One region of the Mesorhizobium sp. WSM4845 genome, then DNA from elsewhere that is predicted to be linked to it. Evidence: riboswitches for the same ligand, from Rfam matches in the RefSeq annotation. Region 1 holds a riboswitch; each other region holds the start of a gene.
What was found. A riboswitch is a leader RNA that binds a small molecule or an ion and turns the genes downstream of it on or off. The one in region 1 is predicted to bind cobalamin.
Positions count from the first base shown of each region.

Region 2: it holds a riboswitch for cobalamin, as region 1 does, so the genes downstream of both, AC0L2C_RS20045 (ABC transporter ATP-binding protein) here and AC0L2C_RS29305 (DUF1636 family protein) in region 1, are expected to answer to the same signal.
Region 3: it holds a riboswitch for cobalamin, as region 1 does, so the genes downstream of both, metE (5-methyltetrahydropteroyltriglutamate--homocysteine S-methyltransferase) here and AC0L2C_RS29305 (DUF1636 family protein) in region 1, are expected to answer to the same signal.
Region 4: it holds a riboswitch for cobalamin, as region 1 does, so the genes downstream of both, AC0L2C_RS07530 (aromatic ring-hydroxylating oxygenase subunit alpha) here and AC0L2C_RS29305 (DUF1636 family protein) in region 1, are expected to answer to the same signal.

Region 1 covers NZ_JBVVQA010000036.1:61,481-66,623, forward strand. The annotation lists gene AC0L2C_RS29285 (NADH-quinone oxidoreductase subunit C) at 1-594, opposite strand, end outside; gene AC0L2C_RS29290 (NuoB/complex I 20 kDa subunit family protein) at 603-1,184, opposite strand; gene AC0L2C_RS29295 (NADH-quinone oxidoreductase subunit A) at 1,175-1,540, opposite strand; gene AC0L2C_RS29300 (winged helix-turn-helix domain-containing protein) at 1,876-3,075, shown strand; cobalamin riboswitch at 3,347-3,549, shown strand; gene AC0L2C_RS29305 (DUF1636 family protein) at 3,588-4,022, shown strand; gene cobW (cobalamin biosynthesis protein CobW) at 4,019-5,056, shown strand; partial or broken gene AC0L2C_RS29315 (cobaltochelatase subunit CobN) at 5,075-5,143, shown strand, end outside.
Region 2 covers NZ_JBVVQA010000017.1:97,488-102,630, forward strand. The annotation lists gene groL (chaperonin GroEL) at 1-37, opposite strand, end outside; gene groES (co-chaperone GroES) at 99-395, opposite strand; gene AC0L2C_RS20035 (bifunctional helix-turn-helix transcriptional regulator/GNAT family N-acetyltransferase) at 646-1,581, shown strand; gene AC0L2C_RS20040 (AraC family transcriptional regulator) at 1,681-2,514, opposite strand; cobalamin riboswitch at 2,780-2,983, shown strand; gene AC0L2C_RS20045 (ABC transporter ATP-binding protein) at 3,071-3,883, shown strand; gene AC0L2C_RS20050 (ABC transporter substrate-binding protein) at 3,880-4,827, shown strand; gene AC0L2C_RS20055 (FecCD family ABC transporter permease) at 4,857-5,143, shown strand, end outside.
Region 3 covers NZ_JBVVQA010000013.1:126,586-131,728, reverse strand. The annotation lists partial or broken gene metE (5-methyltetrahydropteroyltriglutamate--homocysteine S-methyltransferase) at 1-1,932, opposite strand, end outside; cobalamin riboswitch at 2,024-2,223, opposite strand; gene AC0L2C_RS16895 (adenosine kinase) at 2,611-3,603, opposite strand; gene metK (methionine adenosyltransferase) at 3,713-4,888, opposite strand; gene AC0L2C_RS16885 (serine hydroxymethyltransferase) at 4,943-5,143, opposite strand, start outside.
Region 4 covers NZ_JBVVQA010000004.1:321,428-326,570, forward strand. The annotation lists gene AC0L2C_RS07525 (FAD-binding oxidoreductase) at 1-177, opposite strand, end outside; gene AC0L2C_RS07530 (aromatic ring-hydroxylating oxygenase subunit alpha) at 201-1,448, opposite strand; cobalamin riboswitch at 1,562-1,764, opposite strand; gene AC0L2C_RS07535 (DUF680 domain-containing protein) at 2,272-2,478, shown strand; gene AC0L2C_RS07540 (DUF680 domain-containing protein) at 2,546-2,770, shown strand; gene AC0L2C_RS07545 (DUF680 domain-containing protein) at 2,845-3,081, shown strand; gene AC0L2C_RS07550 (ABC transporter ATP-binding protein) at 3,271-4,383, opposite strand; gene bglA (beta-galactosidase BglA) at 4,409-5,143, opposite strand, start outside.

The DNA of each region.
Region 1 (5,143 bases):
CGTCTTGGCTTTTTCGTCGCCTGGAAGGACGTAATCCGTCCCCTCCCAAGGGCTGAGAAAATCGAAATTGCGGAATTCCTGTTTCAATTCCACCGGCTCGTAGATGACCCGCTTGGCCTCGTCGTCGTAGCGCACCTCGACGAAACCGGTCAGCGGGAAATCCTTGCGCAGCGGATGACCTTCGAAGCCGTAGTCGGTCAGGATCCTGCGCAAATCGGGGTGGCCCGAGAACAGCACGCCATAGAGATCGTAGGTCTCGCGTTCGAACCAGTCAGCGCCCGGAAACACACCGGTGATCGACGGCACCACCGTCTCCTCGTCGGCCTGGACCTTGATGCGGATGCGAATATTCTGCTTCGGCGACAGCAGGTGATAGACGACATCGAAGCGCTTGGCCCGCGATGGATAATCGGCGCCGCAGACGTCGATGATCGAGATGAACTGGCATTTTGGATCGTCGCGCAGGAAGCTCACAACCTCGATCAGATCCTGCGGCTCGACCGAGATGGTGAGTTCGCCATAGGCAAGCACCGCATCGCCGATCCGGCCGCTCAGCTTCTCGCCGAGATAGGTCGAGAGTTCATTCAGGCTCATCATCCCGCTCACCGCTCGATCGTGCCGGTGCGGCGGATCTTCTTTTGCAACAGAAGGATGCCGTAGAGCAGCGCTTCCGCGCTCGGCGGACAGCCGGGCACATAGATGTCGACCGGCACGACGCGATCGCAGCCGCGCACCACCGAATAGGAATAGTGGTAGTAGCCGCCGCCATTGGCGCAGGAGCCCATCGAGATGACGTAGCGCGGCTCCGGCATCTGGTCGTAGACCTTGCGCAGCGCCGGCGCCATCTTGTTGGTCAGCGTGCCGGCGACGATCATGATATCGGACTGGCGCGGCGAAGCGCGCGGCGCAACGCCGAACCTCTCCGAGTCATAGCGCGGCATCGAGGTATGGATCATCTCGACCGCGCAGCAGGCAAGACCGAAGGTCATGAACATCAGCGAGCCGCTGCGCGCCCAGGTGATCAGCGCCTCGGTCGAGGTGACGAGAAAGCCCTTGTCGGCAAGCTCGTTGTTGATCTCGAGGAAGAAGGGATCATTCGCCCCCACCGGCTTTCCGGTGCTGGGGTCGAGAATGCCTTTTGGCTTCGGCGCGACGAGCGTGCCGGAATTGTCGCTCAATCCCATTCCAGCGCTCCTTTCTTCCATTCATAGGCAAAGCCGATGGTCAGCACCGCCAGAAACACCATCATCGACCAGAAGCCGAGCATGCCGATCTGGCCGAAAGACACTGCCCACGGAAACAGGAAGGCCACTTCCAGATCGAAGATGATGAACAGGATCGACACCAGGTAGAAGCGGATGTCGAACTTCATGCGGGCATCGTCAAACGAGTTGAAGCCGCATTCATAGGCGGAAAGCTTTTCCGGATCGGGATTGCGGTAGGCCACCAGGAAGGGTGCTGCAAGCAGCGCCAGGCCGACGACCAGCGCCACGCCGATGAACAGGACGATGGGCAGGTACGAACTCAACAATGCGTTCATGCTGCAGCTTTCCGTTGGCGGCCAATCCACTCTGATTACAGCACCGGACCCACTTGCGGAAGCGTGACAGTTTAACCACTGAACCGTTTTAGGGGGCTCTATGCTGCAACGCGGCGAGGGTTAGCGCAGGGCTTTCGGTGAAGCAAGTCAAACCTTGTTCAAAACACGGTGCTCGACGGCATATCCGGAAAAACTGGTCCGATCCGCTCCTGTTTGATTTCCTTCACTGTTTACTCCACTTTTCTCTCCTGACATGGATGCCGCCAAAACCCTGCTAGCATGGCGCGGAATCATCGCTCCCACCTTTGGTCAAACGCCGACAGAGTGCCGTCTGCATGAAGGAAAAAATCTCGCTCGCCATGGCCCGGCGCATCGCGCTTGCCGCACAGGGGTTTGCCGATCCTCGCCCTAACGGCACGCCCGATCGCCGCCATCTGGCCCGTGTGCTTGGCCGGACCGGTCTGCTGCAGATCGATTCCGTCAGCGCGGTGGTGCGTGCCCATTATATGCCGCTCTATTCGCGGCTTGGCCCCTACCCGCTCGCCCTGCTCGACAACGCCGCCGTGACGCGCAAGCGCAAAGTCTTCGAATATTGGGCGCACGAAGCCTCCTTTCTGCCGGTCGAGACCTATCCGCTGATGCGCTGGCGCATGGAACGGGCCGAACGTGGCGAGGAAATGTATAACGGGCTGGCCAAGTGGGGCCGCGAGCGCGCCGCCTACATTGAAGATATTTATCGCGAGGTCCTCGAACGCGGCCCGATCGCCGCTTCCGCCCTGGAAGGCCAGAAAGGCTCCGGCGGCTGGTGGGGCTGGAGCGACGCCAAGCACGCTTTCGAATGGCTGTTCTGGGCCGGCCGCATCACCACGGCGTCACGTCGTGGCTTCGAGCGGCTTTATGATCTGCCCCAGCGCGTGCTGCCGCCGGAAATACTTGCCCTGCCGGTGCCCTCGCCTGAGGATGCGCACCGCGAATTGCTGCGCATCTCCGCCCGCGCCCACGGCGTCGCCACAGCAGGCGACCTGCGCGACTATTTCCGCCTCTCTCCCGCTGATATCAAAGGCCGCATCGAGGAACTGGTCGACGGCGGTGATCTTTTGCCGGTTCGGGTCGAAGGCTGGAGCAAGCCCGCCTATCTTCACAAGGACGTTCGTTTTCCGCGCAAGATCGAGGCGCGCGCCTTGCTCGCTCCGTTCGATCCGGTTGTCTTCGAACGGACGCGTACGGAAAGACTGTTCGACTTCCGCTATCGCATCGAGATCTACACCCCTGCTGAAAAGCGCCAATACGGCTATTATGTGCTGCCGTTCCTGCTCGGCGAAAGGATCGTGGCGCGCATCGACCTTAGGGCTGACCGCCGGGCCGGCGTGCTGCGCGTCCATGCCGCCTATGCCGAGCCCGGCGCGCCGCCGCAAACCGCCGCCGAACTTTTTGAGGAATTGCAGTTGATGCAAGGCTGGCTCGGGCTCGAACGCATCGAGGTGACGCCTGCGGGGGATCTGGGCCATGCGCTGGCGGATGTCGCGGTTTCGTGAGGGTTGCCGATGTCGGCGCTGCCCCTCACCTGCCTGCCGGCATCCTCTCCCCGTATAGAGACGGGGAGAGGGACGCTGTCATCGATGGTTTCGCCAATCGCCAGCGTTGCAGGAGGGGGCGCCGCCGTTGCGGCCAGTTCTTTCTCCCCGTCACTATACGGGGAGAAATGCCCGGCAGGGCAATGAGGGGCAGCGCCGACTTCGAAAATTGCTCTGAAGCGTTTTCCCTCGCCGTGTCGGAAGCATGCGTTGACACGACTGCCTCCACAAGCCTAAATCCGGTTCAGACGGTCTCCTCTCGGCAAAGGGAGGAGCCAAGAGGGAATGCGGTGCGAAATCCGATTTCAAATCCGCGGCTGTCCCCGCAACTGTAAGCGACGAGCCAAGGCCGATAACCACTGGGAAAATCCCGGGAAGGCGGCACCAAGGCGATGACCCGCGAGCCAGGAGACCTGCCGTCTAGGACATAAGAATCCGATCGCCTGGCGGGTTTTCCGGGCAAGGAGCCTGATTTGGAACGCGACAGCAGTTTTTCGGCTGAGACAGCGGGCGTATTGTCCGGCGATGATGATGCTCTGGCCGACGTCACCGTGATCGTCTGCGCCTCCTGCCGTGACGAGACCGGCTCCGACGGCCATCCCCGCGCCGGCGAATTGTTGGCCGAAGATACGCGCCGCGCCGCCTCGGGCGAAAACATCCGTATCCGCAGCGTCGAATGCCTCGGCAACTGCAAGCGCCGCCTCAGCGCCGCTATCCTGCGCGACGGCTGCTGGAGCTATGTCTTCGGCGACTTGACCGCGACCAGCGGCGCCGATCTCATCACCGGCGCAAGACTCTTCGCCACCTCGACCGACGGCCTCATGCCATGGCGCGGCCGCCCCGATTGCCTGAAGCGCGGCCTCGTTGCCCGCATCCCTCCCCTCGACCTTTTGAAGGACCAGATATGACCACTTCCGTCTCGCGCGTGCCCTGCACCGTCGTCACCGGCTTCCTCGGCGCCGGCAAGACGACGCTGATCCGCCATCTGCTCGAAAACGCTGGCGGCAAGCGGCTGGCCATCATCGTCAACGAGTTCGGCGACATCGGCATCGATGGCGAGATTCTTAAGGGATGCGGCATCGACACCTGCCCTGAGGAAAACATCGTCGAGCTGGCCAATGGCTGCATCTGCTGCACCGTCGCCGACGATTTCGTCCCGGCGCTCGACCAGATCCTGTCGCTGACGCCCAGGGTCGACCATATCCTGATCGAAACCTCCGGGCTGGCCCTGCCCAAGCCGCTGGTCCAGGCCTTCCAGTGGCCGACGGTGAAGAGCCGGGTGACGGTCGACGGCGTCATTGCCGTGGTCGACGGACCGGCGCTGGCCGAAGGCCGCGTTGCCAACGACATGGACGCCCTGCAGGCGCAGCGCGCGCAGGACGAGACGCTCGACCACGACGATCCGGTCGAGGAGGTGTTCGAGGACCAGCTCGCCTGCGCCGACCTGATCATATTGTCGAAGAGCGACCTGATGGACGCCGCCGGCTCGGCCCGCGCCAATGCCGTCATCGGCAAGCACGCCGCCCGCGCGGTGAAGATCGTGCCGACCTCGCAGGGCAAGGTCGATCCCTCCGTGCTGCTCGGCCTCGGCCTTGCCGTCGAGGACGACATCGAGAACCGCAAGACCCACCACGACGACGAGCTCGATCACGAGCATGACGATTTCGACTCGTTCGTCATCGACATTCCGTCGATCGCCAATCCCGATGAGCTGGCTTTGCGTGTCGCCACGGCGGCGGAGGAAGAAAACGTGCTGCGCGTAAAAGGCTTCGTCGAGGTCGGCGGCAAGCCGATGCGACTGTTGCTGCAGGCTGTCGGGCCGCGCGTCAACCACTACTACGACCGCGCCTGGACTGCCGACGACGACCGCCGCTCGCGCCTCGTCGTCATCGGCCTGAAAGGGCTGAACCGCCCGGCCATCGAGCGTATTCTCGCCGGCTGACCTCAGGCACGAGCCGCTATGCACATCCTCACCACCACATCCGCCTCGCTCGACGATCTCGCCGAGCCTGTCGATCTCAGGCAGACG
Region 2 (5,143 bases), on a different contig from region 1:
GGGCATCGCGAGAAAATTTTACGTCTTTGGCAGCCATTTTTAGCTCCTGGCAGGGGCTTGAATTGAGCCCTAGGATTAAGTGATGGTGAGGCCGATAATCAGCCGATGATGCCCATGATGTCGGATTCCTTCATGATCAGAAGGTCTTCGCCATTGAGCTTGACTTCGGTGCCCGACCACTTGCCGAACAGGATGCGATCGCCGGCCTTGACGTCCAGCGGGACGAGCTTGCCGGCTTCGTCGCGGGCGCCGGAGCCAACGGCGATGATCTCGCCTTCCTGCGGCTTTTCCTTCGCCGTGTCGGGGATGATGATCCCGCCGGCAGTCTTGGATTCGGATTCAACCCGGCGTACGACCACGCGGTCATGAAGCGGGCGGAACTTCGACTTTGCCATTTTTTATTCCTCGGTGAGAATGGTGAGAATAGTTCCTCCGTCCGGCGGCGCCGGACAAACCTATAAGCCCGGCGGCGCCGGACCTACGCTTAGCACTCACCAATGGCGAGTGCTAACGTGGCGGTGAGATAAGCCGGTGGCTGGCGAGAGTCAAGGCGCTGAGTGAGCTGATCGACAGCCGCAGCCTGCTTCGAACTGATACTTGACTGAGTCAACTAAATGGTTGATCTTGTGCGGGCAGGAGGATGCCATGACGATTCATCATCAACCCGGCAGGGAGCGGATCGATGCAGTGCGGGGCTTCAACCGCTTTTACACCCGCCAGATCGGGCTGCTCGACGAAGGGCTGCTGAAAAGCGCCTTCTCGCTGACCGAGGCTCGGGTGCTCTATGAACTGGCGCTTCGCGATGGCCTGACCGCCACCGATCTTGCGCGCGATCTCGGTCTCGACCCCGGCTATCTCAGCCGGTTGCTGAAAAAGTTCGAAGAGCGTGGCCTGGTCGAGCGCGTGGCGACGCAAGCCGATGCTCGGCGCTCGTCGATTGCGCTGACGCCGGCGGGAAGAGCGGCGTTCGCCCCGCTGAACCAGGGTTCGCACGATCAGGTCGCGGCCCTGCTCGACCGGCTTTCCGCACCGGAACAGGACCGGCTGGTCAAGGCGATGCAGACGGTGCAGCGCCTGCTGGGCGAGAGTGCAGAGCCCAAGGTCCCTTACATGCTGCGGTCTTTGCAGGTCGGCGACATCGGCTGGATCATCCATCGCCAGGGCCTGCTCTACGCGCAGGAATATGGCTGGGACGAAACTTATGAGGCGCTGGTCGCCGAAATCCTCGGCGCCTTCGTCAAATCCTACGATCCGAAATGGGAACGCAGCTGGATCGCCGAGCGGGAAGGGGAAGTCGTCGGCTCGGTCTTTCTCGTGCGCCAGTCGGACGCGGTGGCGAAGCTGCGCCTGCTCTATGTCGAACCCTCGGCGCGCGGTCTCGGCATCGGCAGGCGGCTGGTCGAGGAATGCACCGGCCTTGCCCGTGCCAAGGGCTACAAGAAATTGACGCTGTGGACCAACGACGTGCTCACCTCAGCGCGCCGCATCTACGAGGCGGCCGGGTTCAAGCTGGCCAATCAGGAACGCCACCACGCCTTCGGCAAGGATCTGGTCGGCCAGAACTGGAACCTGGAGTTGTAGCGTCTTTCCCCTCTCCCCTTGTGGGACAAGGGGAGAAGGCAAGATAAGGCGGAGCGCCGCGACACTAGTCTCCAACACAAGTTGAAAACTGGGCCATTCTCACCCTTTGACCGGTATCCAGATTTCCAGCCCGCCATTGCCGCTGCGCGGATCGAATTCGGGACCGTAGCGCTCGAATTCGGGCGCGTCGGCAATCTTGTGCCCGGAGGCCGGCAGCCATTTGTTCCAGATCGTGTTGACCGTGCGGCGGATGGTCGAGATGTGGTCACGATGGGCGAACACGGCGTATTCCTGCTCCGGCACGCGTACGCGCGAAAACTCCTTCGGCAGGTCCGAAAAGTCGGACACCTCGACGCCGGCGATATAGTCGAAATTGCCTGCATCGTCGCCGTTGACGCAGACGCCATAGGCGACGTCGCCGACCTCGCCTGCAATGTTGCCGATATAGGGGCCGAACCGCTGCCACTGCATCGGGATGCCGGCGCTGGTTTCGCAGCTGTAGCGCTCGCCGAGACCGGCGATGAGGAACGGCCGGCTGGTTTCGAAACGCGGCGGCTCGAGATTGGTGAGGAAGGACTGGTCCATCAGGATCGGCTCCACGAGATCGAGGTTTTTGAGTGAGCCTTGCGCGCGCACCAGTTCCGGCGTGGTGCCGAACTGGTCGCGGAAGGCGCGGGTGAAAGCCTCATGCGAGGCATAGCCGGCGTCGAGCGCGACCGAGAGAATGTCCGGTGCGCCGGCGGCGAGCCTGCGCGCCGCCTCGGTCAGGCGGCGAGAACGCAGGTAGCCCATCACCGAACGGCCTGTCGCCGCACCGAAAGCCCGCCTCACGTGAAAGCGCGACACGCCGCTGCTGTTGGCGACATCGTCGAGCGAGATGGCTTCCGGCAGATGGCTTTCGACGAACCACAGCGCTTTCTCGGTCGGGTTCATATGGCTCCTTGCTGTGGGACTGCGCATTGGCCAGGTCATGGTATCGCTTCCTGGTGGAGGCAGTTTGATCGAAATTGCGCACCGCGCAATGCGACGGTGGTCGGCAAGTCGAAGGCGTTGGGCGAAGCGCTTGACGGGAGCAGGCGTTGTCTTTTAAGTAGTAACGTTATTACATTACAAGATTCGGTATGCTCGTTCTGACAAGACCATTGCTCGCGGGGCACTCCGAACCCCGGAAACTTATTGCGCTGGGATTGGCGGAAAACTAGGGTGGCTGACTGATGGTCCCCAAGCCGAAAGGCGAGGGTGAAAAGGGAACACGGTGAGATCTTCGGATCGAGGCCGTGGCTGCCCCCGCAACTGTAAGCGGCGAGCAAAATCCGAAAATGCCACTGGCCGGCAAGGCTGGGAAGGCAGGATGGCGCAAGGACCCGCGAGCCAGGAGACCTGCCATCGCACGAGTTGACCGGACGGGGTGTGCCGGGAGGAGACGTGGACATCGGTCTTGTCGGCCGGTCCAGCTTCCTTCCGTCGCCATTGAGAAAGTGACGGTAAGTTGGACGCCTGCCAGCCTCTTCTTGAAGCGCGTGAACTGAGCGCCACGGCGAATGGCCAGCGCCTGGTCAGTGCGGTCAGCCTTTCGGTCGCGGCGGGAGACCGCCTCGCTATCATCGGTCCCAACGGCGCCGGCAAGACGACGCTGCTGCGCATGCTATGCGGCACGCTGCGTCCGAGCGCGGGAGATGTGAGATTTTCCGGACGCCGGCTGGAGACGTTTCCGGCCGCCGAGCGGGCGCTGCACATGGCAGTCGTCGGCCAGACCGATCAGCCCGATCCGCGGCTTGCCGTGATCGACTACGTCGGACTTGGGCGGGTCCCGCATGCCTGCTGGCGACGCAGGAGCGAGCAACGCGACATCGTCGTCGAAGCGCTTCGCAGAACCGGCCTGCTGCCGCTGCTCGGCCGCACGATCGGCTCGCTGTCGGGTGGTGAGCGGCAACGCGCCCAGCTGGCGCGCGCCATCGCCCAGGAGCCGAAAATCCTGTTCCTCGATGAACCGACCAATCATCTCGATCCGCGCGCCCGCAGCGAACTTCTCGAACTCGTATCGCAGCTTGGCATGACCGTCGTGGCGGTGCTGCATGATCTGTCGCTGGTCACGCCATTTGCCACCAGGGTCGCGGTGATGAACGAGGCCCGGCTGCAGGCACTCGCCGGTCCGCGCGAGGCGCTGACCAAGCAGTTGATCCGCGAGATTTTCGGCGTCGACGTGCTTCGGCTGCGCCATCCGACCGAAGACCGCGAACTCACGGTGTTCGAAGTCCCGAACCGTGCCTCTTCTGATCTAACCAAGGAGCAACATCCGTGAAACGCCTCGCACTGTCTTTTGCCTCTCTGCTGCTTGCCCAGACCGCCTTCGCTTTCCCGGTAACAGTCGACAGCTGCGGTACGCCGCTGACGTTCGACGCCGCGCCGAAGCGTGCCGTCATCCAGGATATGAACATGGCCGAGATGGCCTTCGCGCTGGGGCTGCAACCGTCGATCGTCGGCCTGACCGGCATCACCGGATGGTACAAGGTCGGTCCGGAATTCAAGGCCAAGCAGGGCGCGATCCCTGAACTTGCGCCGAAATACCCGGCGCTCGAAAACCTGGTCGCGGTCGAGCCCGATTTCTTCTTCGCCGGCTGGTATTACGGTATGAAGCCGGGCGGCGAGGTAACGCCAGATACGCTGGCGCCGCACGGCGTCAAGACGCTGGTGCTGACGGAAAGCTGCGTCCATCTCGACAACAACCGCCCCGCCGCCTCGATGGACCTGCTCTACGGCGACATCGAAAAGCTGGGCAGGATTTTCGGCAAGCAAGCCAAGGCGGAAAAACTCGTTTCAGGCTGGAAAGCGCAACTCGCCGATATCACGGCAAAGGCCGGCGACCGCGAGCGGACGCGGGTGTTTCTCTACGACTCCGGCGAAGACAAACCCTTCACATCAGGCAAGTTCGCGATCCCCAGCGCCATGATCGCCGCTGCCGGCGGCGACAACATCATGGCCGACATGCAGACGAACTGGGGCAACACGGACTGGGAAACGGTCGCTTCCCGCAATCCGCAGTTCCTGATCCTGCTCGACTACCAGGACGGCGGCGGTTACAGGAAACTGCTCGACTTCCTCAAAGTCCATCCGGCAATGAAGGAGACCGATGCGGTCAGGAGCGAGCGCTTCGTCGCGCTGCGCTATGCCGAGCTGACGCCCGGACCTGCTAACATCGAGGCGATCGGCAAGATCGCCAGCGCGATGCACCCGGAAGCCTTCTGAGCTTGCGCCACAGGGCGTTCGAATTGGCCATGGCAGCAGGAGCGGCAGCAATCGCCGCTCTTGCTCTGCTGTCGATCGCCTATGGATCGACAGTCATAGCGTTGAGCGACGTGATTGCTGCGCTCGGACATGCGGCCGGGCTGGACGGAGACCTCGTGCCCGGCTCAGTCGGCAATATCCCGGTCGCCAAGATCCCGGTTGCCAAGATTGTCGTCGATCTCAGGCTGCCGCGCACCATCATGGCGATCTGTGTCGGCGCAGGGCTGGGCGTCATCGGCGCGCTGCTGCAGACGGTAACCCGAAACGATCTCGCCGA
Region 3 (5,143 bases), on a different contig from region 1:
AATGTTTCCAGTCGGACTTCCGCAGGGGCAAGCCTTCGCGAAACGCGGCCTCATCGATCTGGATCACCCTTGCGGCAGCTCTTTCAAGGGCAGCCACTTCATCGCGGATGGCAAGTGCGATCTGGCAGCAGGCCTTGGCGCGGGGTACGTCGTCGCGAACAAAAGACCAGTTAAGAATCGTCACTGGGCCTGTGAGCATGCCCTTCATTGGCTTTTTCGTCAGCGACTGGGCAAATTGCCACCAGAGAACCGTCATCGGATTGGGCCGCGATACGTCGCCGAAGATGATGGGAGGGCGCACGAGCCGGGAGCCGTAACTTTGCACCCAGCCATGCTGGGTGAAGGCGAGGCCGGACAGCTGCTCGCCGAAATGCTGCACCATGTCGTTGCGTTCAAACTCGCCATGTACCAGCACGTCCAAACCCGATCTCCTCCTGCCAACGGACCGCCGCCTCGGTCTCCTTCTTCAGGAAGGCCTGGTAGTCGATATAGCTCAGCCGGCCCTTCGCATGGGCGGAGCGCGCCCTGCGCACCTCGGGCGTCTGCGGGAAGGACCCGATGGTCGTCGTGGGGAACGGCGGCAGGCCGAGCGTGTCGGCCTGGATGCTCGAGCGCTTGGCAAATGCGCTCTTTCGTTGCTTCATGACGCCGTCAATGCTGCTAACGCGCCCGTGGACGAGCGGATCATGGACCTTTGCAGACATTGCGCGCGCGGCGGTCGCCTCTTCAGAAGCCTTCAGCGCGCCTGCTACGGCCTCCCTGCCTTCGGACAAGGCTTGGGCCAGCACGAGCAGCTCTTCAGTCTTCTGGGCGGCGAATGCCAGCCACGAACGGAGGTCTACATCGAGCGCGGTCTCCATCCGCAGGTCCATCGGCACATGAAGCATCGAGCAGGAAGGCGCAATCTCGACGCGATCCAGCGGCCACCCGGCAACGACCGGCTTGATGCGGTCGAGAATGGCAGCCAAGGTTCGCGCGCCAGACGTTGCGGCCGTCGATCAGGCCAAGTGAGAGCACCAGATCCTTCGGTGCGAGCCGACCAACCGTCTCCAACTGCTCGGGAGCGCGCACGAGGTCGAGATGCAGGCCCGCCAGGCGCAGCGAAAGCGCGGTCTCGAGATTGTTTCCCAGCGGCCCGAAATAGGTAGCCAGCATAATTTTCAACTTGGGCGCGGCTTTCGACAGCTGCCCATAGGTGAATTCGAAGGCAGCTCGTTCGTTCGGGTTAAGATCGAGCACAAGGGCCGGCTCATCAATCTGCACCCAGTCGGCCCCCGAGAGCTCCAGCCTCTGCAGGAGTTGCTCGTAGACGGGCAGCAGGCGCGGTAGGAGCGCTATGGGATTGAAGCCCTGGTCGGGAGACTTCGCCAGCTTGAGGAAGGTCACCGGTCCAAGGATGACCGGGCGTGTATGGATGCCGAGCTCTTTTGCCTCCAGAAAGTGATCGACTGGTTTCGCCGGCGAGAGGGCGAATGTCTGATCGTCGCCCAGCTCCGGCACGATGTAGTGGTAGTTAGTGTCGAACCATTTGGTCATTTCCATCGCGGTTACGCGCTGCCCCTGAACTGCATGCCCGTGACTGGCGTGTCCACAACCCGCAGTATCGCCTTGCGTCCCGCGCGCCATCGCGAAGTAGATGTCAAGCGGGACCTCGCCGCCCGTCCAGCCGTAACGAGCTGGCACGGCGCCGACCATTGCTGCGGTGTCGAGCACATGGTCATACAGTGAGAAATCGTTCGACGGGATTTTCGACACGCCGCGGTCGTGCTGCTCGCTCCAGCTGGCGGCACGCAGTGCCTTGGCCGTCGACACTAGGTTGGCAGCAGACGATTTTCCGGACCAGTAGCTTTCGAGCGCGAATTTCAGTTCTCGCCGGCGACCGATACGCGGCACGCCAAGCGTTGCTATGGGAACTTGCTGGGAAACATTCATTCCATACCCCGATGGTTGGGGCGGGGACAAGGAAGGCGCTAGCAGGCCGGCATCAACGCCGAGCTGCCGCGGCCACCAGACACCCCGCCCGTGGACGTTGTTGGCCGTGGCAGGTCTCCTGACTCGCGGGTCACAGCCTCTGCCCCGTCTTCCCGGGGCAGTTCGCCCTAGTGACATTGATGGGTTTGGCTCGCCGCTTACATTTGCGGGGCAGCGCCGGCATTGCACCGGCTTCCCTCTTAGCTCCGCTACGGCAACGCCTTGCGGAGAACCACGACGCGCCGACAATCGCAGCAGCCCCCTTTGTCAATGACGTATAAAGAAATGTTTATGTGTTTATGTGAGCCGTTCACCTGCGGCGTGTTCCCAAGTCGCAGGTCGCGGGTAGAGCTGAGCCATTTGCGCCACTCTCCGGTTTGCGCAGGCTGTGCCTGGTCGCTCGGGCAATCTGTCAATTGTACGATCCCGGCTCAAAACGACCTTCGTCAAAAAGGGCGTGTTGGCCATCATGATCGGCCGGCAGTACTGGCCCGAAGTGTGACAACGTTCCTGAGCCTCAAGAAATCAGAAATTTGGAGAAAACCGCCATCCTTCACGGACGGGTACGCGACGTTTACCCGCGCTTGTCTGGACAGCCTGCAAAACGGGAAGGTGGGCAGCACTTCGCGGAAATGCCCCCTACAGCAACCCCGGCTGCTCAGCCTCTCGTCGCAGATTCTGCCGTGGCCTGGGGCCGATCTGCTGGATCACCAATCCGGCCGCCAGTGAGCCAAGGTCGCCGCAGGTCTGCAGGTCGCGGCCTTGCGTGTATCCATGCAGGAAGCCGGCGGCATAGAGATCGCCGGCACCCGTGGTGTCGACCAGTTCCTTGATGGCGGTCGCCTTGATGACCACGGTCTCGTCCCCGCGCACGATCACCGAACCTTTTTCCGAGCGGGTCACGGCGGCGATACGGCAATCCTTGCGGATCTGCGCCAGCGCCTCGTCAAACGACGATGTCTGATAGAGTGACTTGATCTCGTGGCTGTTGGCAAAGACGATATCGACCGTGCCCGAACGCATCAGTTCGAGGAACTCGTCTCGGTAGCGATCGACGCAAAACGAATCCGACAGGGTCATCGACACTTCGCGGCCTGCCGCGTGCGCCAGCATCGCCGTTTGGCGGATTGCTTCCTTGGCGCGCGGCGGATCCCACAGATAGCCTTCGAAATAGGTGACCTTGGCGCCAGAGGCCTTGTCGGCCTCGACATCCTCCGGCCCGAGCTCGACGCAGGCGCCGAGATAGGTGTTCATCGAGCGCTCGCCGTCAGGGGTGACGAAGATCATCGAGCGCGCCGTCGGCGGCTCACCCGTGAGCGGCCTGGTGTCGAAGGCAACTCCCTGGGCATGGATGTCGTGGGCGTAGATTACGCCGAGCGTGTCGTTCGAGACCTTGCCGAAGAAGGCGGCGCGGCCGCCGAAGCTGGCGACGCCCGCCGCCGTGTTGCCGGCGCTGCCGCCGGAGGCTTCGATAGCCGGGCCCATGCGGCTGTAGAGTAGCTCGGCGCGCCTCGTGTCGATCAGGTTCATCGCGCCCTTGATGATGCCGTTCGTCTCAAGGAATGCCTCGTCGCACTGGGCTATGATGTCGACAATGGCATTGCCGATGCAAAGCAGGTCATATTTCGACATCAGTGTCTCCGCCAAAAACCCGAGCCGGCTTCTCGCCACGCCGGGGCCGGCGTGTTTTTGGCGAGTGTGGAATGGGTCGCCCTACGCCGACGCATCCAATACCCGCGCATCACGCAGCTGCCGGTCCTGCCTCACGCAACAGGTCGTCAGCTCTGTCCGTCTTTTCCCAGGTGAACTCCGGCTCTTCGCGGCCGAAGTGTCCGTATGTCGCGGTCTTGCGGTAAATCGGCCGTAAGAGATCAAGCGCCTTGATGATGCCTTTCGGCCGGAGATCGAAAAGCTCAAGGACGGCGCGCTCGATCCTTTTTTCATCAATCTTTGCGGTTCCGAATGTATTGACGAGGATAGAGACCGGCGCGGCGACACCGATCGCGTAAGCAAGCTGAACCTCGCACACCTCCGCCAGTCCGCTGGCAACGACGTTTTTTGCGACGTACCGCGCCGCATAGGCGGCCGACCGATCAACCTTGGACGGGTCCTTGCCCGAAAAGGCACCGCCGCCGTGACGCCCCATACCGCCGTAGGAATCGACGATGATCTTGCGTCCGGTGAGACCGCAATCGCCGCGCGGCCCACCGACCACGAACCGGCCTGTTGGATTGACCAGGAACCTTATCCCCGTCGTATCCAAGTCGTGGGGCAAGACCGGCCTTATGATCTCCTCAATGACGCCTTCGCGGACCGTGGCTTGTGAGACCTCCTCGTCATGCTGCGTCGACAGGACTATGGTATCAAGCGCTACCGGGCGCAAACCCTCATAACGGACGGATACCTGTGATTTAACGTCCGGGCGAAGCCAGCCAAGGCGTCCGGTTTGGCGCACCTCTGCCTGTTTTTTTGTCAACTCGTGAGCAAGTTGGATTGGCAACGGCATCAATGTTTCGGTCTCGTTGCACGCGTACCCGAACATGAGGCCCTGATCCCCCGCTCCATGCTCGAGATCTTGCCCTCGTCCCTCGTCGACGCCCTGGCTGATGTCAGGCGACTGCTCGGTCAAGGCCAAGATCACGACGCAACGCCGGCCGTCAAAGCCGATCGCATCGTCGTCATATCCAATGTCCAAAATGATATCGCGGGCAACTTGGCTGTAGTCGATCTGCGCGTGGCTGGTGATCTCGCCAGCCAGAACGACCATCCCTGATTTCACCAACGCTTCACAAGCAACGCGAGCCTTGGGATCCTTGAGAAGGATCGCATCGAGCACGCCATCTGAGATATTGTCGGCCATCTTGTCGGGGTGTCCAGCGCCGACGGATTCGGAAGAGAACACGAATTTTCTGGTCATGGGATTTCCTCGCTTCAAACGTTGGAAATAGATGTGACAGTTGATCAGGCCGTCTTACCTGTCGGAGATGCCCGGCACGTCGAACGCAGCGCAGAAGTCGGCAACGTCTCTGCGCACGCGGGCATGGACGTCCGAATCATCGGGCTGGCGGCAAACCAGGTCGATGAAAGCGGCAATCTGCAGCATTTCCGCCTCGCGCATGCCCACAGACGTCACTGCTGGCGTGCCTAACCGAATGCCGCTGGTGAGCGCGGG
Region 4 (5,143 bases), on a different contig from region 1:
TTCCAGCGTCACGAACTGCCCCGGTCTGTAGCGGAACCAGGTCTGGTTGTCAGAGCGGAAGGTGAAGGTCTTCACGTCAGGCGCCTCGTCGCTGACGCCGATGACTTCCAGCACCTGGAGCCTGTCGTTCCAGGGCGCCATCTCGTCGAGATGGCGGTAGAGGCCAAGGTCCGTCATCGCATTCATCCCCTTGACCTCGTTCAGGCGACGCTGCGCAGCGCCGGCCGCCCGGCCTCGGCAAGGCGCGGCCCGATGAAGGAGGCGTACCATTCGACGAACTGGATGACGCCGCCCTCATGCAGTTCCGAATAGGGGCCGGGCTCATAGGCCGGCGACAGGATGCCGAAGGCGTTTTCCTCGACAATGCGACGGTCCTGGTCGTTGGTCTCGGTCCAGACATGGGTGAGTTCGACGAGGTCGTAATCGACGCCTTCGACCGCGTCCTTGTGGACAAGCCATTTGGTGGTGACGGCCGTTTCCGTGGCACTGATCGGCAGCACGCGGAAGGTGACGGCATGATCACCGAGGATATGGTTCCAACTCGTCGGATAGTGATAGAGCAGCAGCGAGCCGATACGGTCGGTCGAAACGCTGTCGGAAAGGTTCTTCTTCACCGCGCGTCTTCCCGTCATCGTATAGCTGACGGCGTCGCGCAGCAGCGGCGCGCGGGTGGCGCGATACTGCCCGGCCGGATCGATGCGGAACTTGCTCGGCAAGCCCGCCGCCTCGCATTTCGCCCAGTGCGCGAGCATCTCTGGATCGCTGTCGGCGCCCTGCACGCCGGTCACGGTCGGCGCTTCCGGGAATGTCTTGCAGAGTTCCGGATGGTTGCCGGCGCAATGGTAGCACTCGCGGTTGTTCTCCCAGACGAGCTTCCAGTTGCCATTCTCGACGATGGTCGATTCGAATGCGATTTTTGCCTCGCGCAGCCGGTGCGGCAGCAGGTAAGGCTCGATCATGGCGCGCATCGGCGCGAAGTCGGCCGGCTCGTTGGCCAGGCAGATAAAGATGTAGCCGGCAACGCTTTCGCAAGCCACCGGCTTCAGGCTGAACTGGCTCTTGTCGAAGCCGTCTGCCATCTGGCGAGCAAACAACAGCCGGCCGTCCAGCTCGTAGGTCCACTGGTGATAGGGGCAGACCAGCTTCGCCGCAGTGCCCTTGTCGGCATTGCAGACACGGCTGCCGCGATGCCGGCAGGAATTGTGGAAGGCATTGATCTTGCCTTGCTGGTCGCGGACCAGCACGACCGGATAGTCGCCGATCTGGGCGGTGATATAGCTGCCAGCTTTCGGCAACTCGCAATCGTGGCCGATGAACAGCCAGTCGCGATACCAGATCAGCTCCATGTCGAGCTTGAAGAAATCTGGATCGGTGTAGAAGGGCTGCTCGAGCGAATAGCCTTGCCTGCGGCCGTGCAAGAGCCTCAGCATGTCGTTGCGCGCGTCCATGTCCTGTCCTCGTGTAAGGACTGAACTGGTGGTGATGGAGGGAGGACCGTTTGCACGCCGGCGACAGGGCCGGACGTGCATCATCCACCTCTTGACCGCCCACCGCGATCAGTCGAGTCTGAAAATCTCGGGCTGGTTTCCGGGCTCTGGAGTGTCCTTGCGGACTCGTCGCGACACCTTCCCAGGCTTGTGGCCCAGTGGTCTCCCGTTGCGACTTGAACTCCACCACCGTTGCGGGGGCAGCGCCGGGTTCTGACCGGCTTCCCAATTCTCCGCTTCGTCGTCACCAAGCGGCACCTGAGATGGCGTGATCTAATCATGCCGGCCGGCTGACTGCCGGCATGAAAGCGACATCGTATCCATGCGGCGCGACACCGCCGGCGAAACCTGCAGGTTTATATCTGCAGGGCTGAAACCCCACTTTGTCGGCGGCCATTGTCGGCTGCCGTGACATCGAATCCGACCCGCGGCGGAGACCAGGAAGGTTAACAGTTTACAAAAGTGACTATTAGCCGCTTCTAAAATCGAACCGAACGGTTCGTTTCTGTTGACAATGCGTACAGCATGCTGTGAACGCAGATCCGCCAATCCGTCAAATCATGAATGGCTAATTTTGAATAAGATATTGAAAACGAACCATAAAACTATGGTAGTAGATGCCTCTGGTACAATTTCAAGGTGTAGATTCTTGGTCCACACGGAACAACTTCGTGATTGGAATCCGCCGAATGGCCTTCCCACATCGGGGCTGTCCGAACGACGCGCGCATCCTCCCAAGACACGCCGCTAGACGGACTGAAGACTAAGATACTGGAGTACTAAAATGAAAAAGATCGCTCTTGCTGCCGTCGCCGCTCTGGCCATCACCGGCAGCGCCTTTGCCGGCAGCGACCATTATGGGTCCAACGCCGCCAACCAGCCGACTGCTTCGGTCGACAGCTCGTATACGGCCTCTGTCCAGACGCCGGCTCACGCTGAAAAGCAGCCCGTTGGCCAGGGCGCCGACCGCAACCTTTTCGGCAACAATTAACAGCTGGTCCCAAACAGCAAAGTGGCGGTCCGCCGCTCGGGATCTGAGGAACTCAGGAGTATTTGAAATGAAGAAGCTCATTCTTGCCACCGCCGCCATTGTGGCCATCTCCGGCAGCGCTTTTGCCGGCAGCGACAACTTTGGATCGAACGGCGCCAACCAGCCGGCCGCTGCGGTCGACAGCAACTCGTACACGGCTTCGATTCGGAGTTCGGCTTCGGTGCAGAATCCGGTTCTGGCTGACGAGAAACCCGTCAACGGCAGCGACCGTAACCTGTTCGGCAACAACTAACAGTTCGTTCCAACAGCGGCGGCGGCATTTGCCCGCCGGGCTGGCGGAACCAAGAAAATCCAGGAGTTTTGAAAATGAAGAAGATCGTTCTTACCGCCGCCGCGCTTTTGATTGCTGCGGGCGGCGCTTTTGCCGGTAGCGACAACTTTGGCAGAACCGACATCAACAAGCAGGCGACCATCAACGTCGACAACACGCAGACTTCTTCGGTACGCAATACCGGCTCGCCGGTCTACAAGCTGCTCAACTCGTCGGGCGACGTACAGAAGTCCGCCCCGCAGGGCAGCGACCGGAACCTGTTCGGCCGCTAGCGCATCGGCCCGAAAATCGGTTCCGATTCTCGGAAAGCACGATGCGCAGGTTTAAAGTGTTGGAGCGTACCTTTGTGCGTCCACTTGGACGCACGTCGCACTAACAGCGACCGGAACGCACAAGAGTGGCGGCTTGCCCGCCGCTCTCGTTTTTGGGTCACCAAACATCCATCAGTTCGGCTGCTGCTCTCAGGCTGCCTTTGCTTCCGCTTTGTGGAGCGTGAATGAATGTCCGTCGGCATCGAAAATATGCAGGTCGCCGGCATCGGCATTCAAGCGCAGCGCAGCGCCGCGCTTGACCCCGACATTGCCTGGCAGCTTGGTGACCAGCGGCAGGTCGGCGCGGCCGATGTCGACATAGACGAGCTGGACCTCGCCGAGTTGCTCGACATAATCCACCGTTCCCTCGAAAAGATAATCCGCACCGGTGGCGATCGTCAGATCTTCCGGCCGCACGCCGAAGCTCACCGCAGCGCCCGTCGCCGACGCCGGCGTGGCGATCGGCACCGTCGCCTTGCGCCCGCCGACATGACTGACGATGGTCGGGTCGCCTGATTTGTCGATCGTCGCCGGCAGGATGTTCATGGCCGGCGAGCCGATGAACTGGGCGACGAACAGATTGCCGGGTCTCTTGTAGAGCTCCATCGGCGTGCCGACCTGCTCGATATGGCCCTCCTTGAGCACCACGATGCGGTCGGCCAGCGTCATCGCCTCGACCTGGTCGTGGGTGACGTAGATCATCGTTGTAGCAGGCATCGATTCCTTGAGCTTGGCGATCTCGATGCGGGTGGCGACGCGCAGCGCCGCGTCGAGGTTCGACAGCGGCTCGTCGAACAGGAAGACCTTGGGGTTGCGCACGATGGCGCGGCCGATGGCGACGCGCTGGCGCTGGCCGCCCGACATCGCCTTGGGCAGGCGGTCGAGATATTTGGTCAGCTGCAGGATTTCCGCCGCCTGGCGCACCCGCTTGTCGATCTCGGCCTTGCTCTCCTTGCCGATCTTCATCGAGAACGCCATGTTGTCGTAGACAGTCATGTGCGGATAGAGCGCATAGGACTGGAACACCATGGCGATGCCGCGCTTCGACGGCGGCACGTCGTTCACCACCTCGCCGTCGATCTTGAGCTCGCCGGAGGTGATTTCCTCAAGCCCGGCGATCGACCGCAGCAAGGTCGACTTGCCACAGCCCGAAGGGCCGACGAAGACGATGAACTCGCCCGACTTTATGTCGAGGTCGATGCCATGGAGAATGTTGAGATTGCCGTATGATTTCTTCACTTGCCTTAGCGTGACATCGGCCATGGGTTCCCTCCAGTGAATTGCAAATTCAGTCGATACGCCCGAACCAGGCGCCGTAGCCGCCGAGGCGGATAAAGCCGGCGTCAGTCTGTCCCGAAAACCCGTGCCCCGGCAAGGGCTGCAGCGAGCGTCCGCCGAGATTGACTTCGGCCGGTCGGCTGCCGAGATTGAAGGCGCAGACGATCTGCTCATTGCCCTCGCGGCGCGTGAAGGCGACCGTATCGCCCTGGCTTTCGATGAACTCGATCTCGCCCTTGGCCAGCGCCGGATACAGGTGGCGGAAAGCGAGAAAGCGCCGGTAGTGTTCGAGCAGCGAGTTGTCGTCGCCCTGCTGCACATCGACCGCCTGCGAAAGGTGCTTGGCAGGCACGGGCAGCCAGGGCTTTGCCGTGGAGAAGCCGCCATTGCCGTCGGCGCCATTCCAGACCATCGGCGTGCGGCAGCCGTCGCGGCCCTTGAATTCCGGCCAGAACCGGATGCCGTAGGGGTCCTGCAGATCCTCGAATTGCAATTCCGCTTCGCCAAGACCGAGTTCCTCGCCCTGGTAGATGCAGACCGAGCCGCGCAGCGACATCAGCAGCGCCGAGATCACCTTGAGATAAGCGGTCTGGTCGGCCTCGCCGGCCGCCCAGCGCGAGGCAGTGCGCATCACGTCGTGGTTGGAGAAGGCCCAACACGACCAGCCGTCGCTGGCGACCTCGCCAAAGGCTTCCAGCACCGAACGCACCTTTGCCGCGCTGATCTTTTCGGGCGCCAGGAAGTC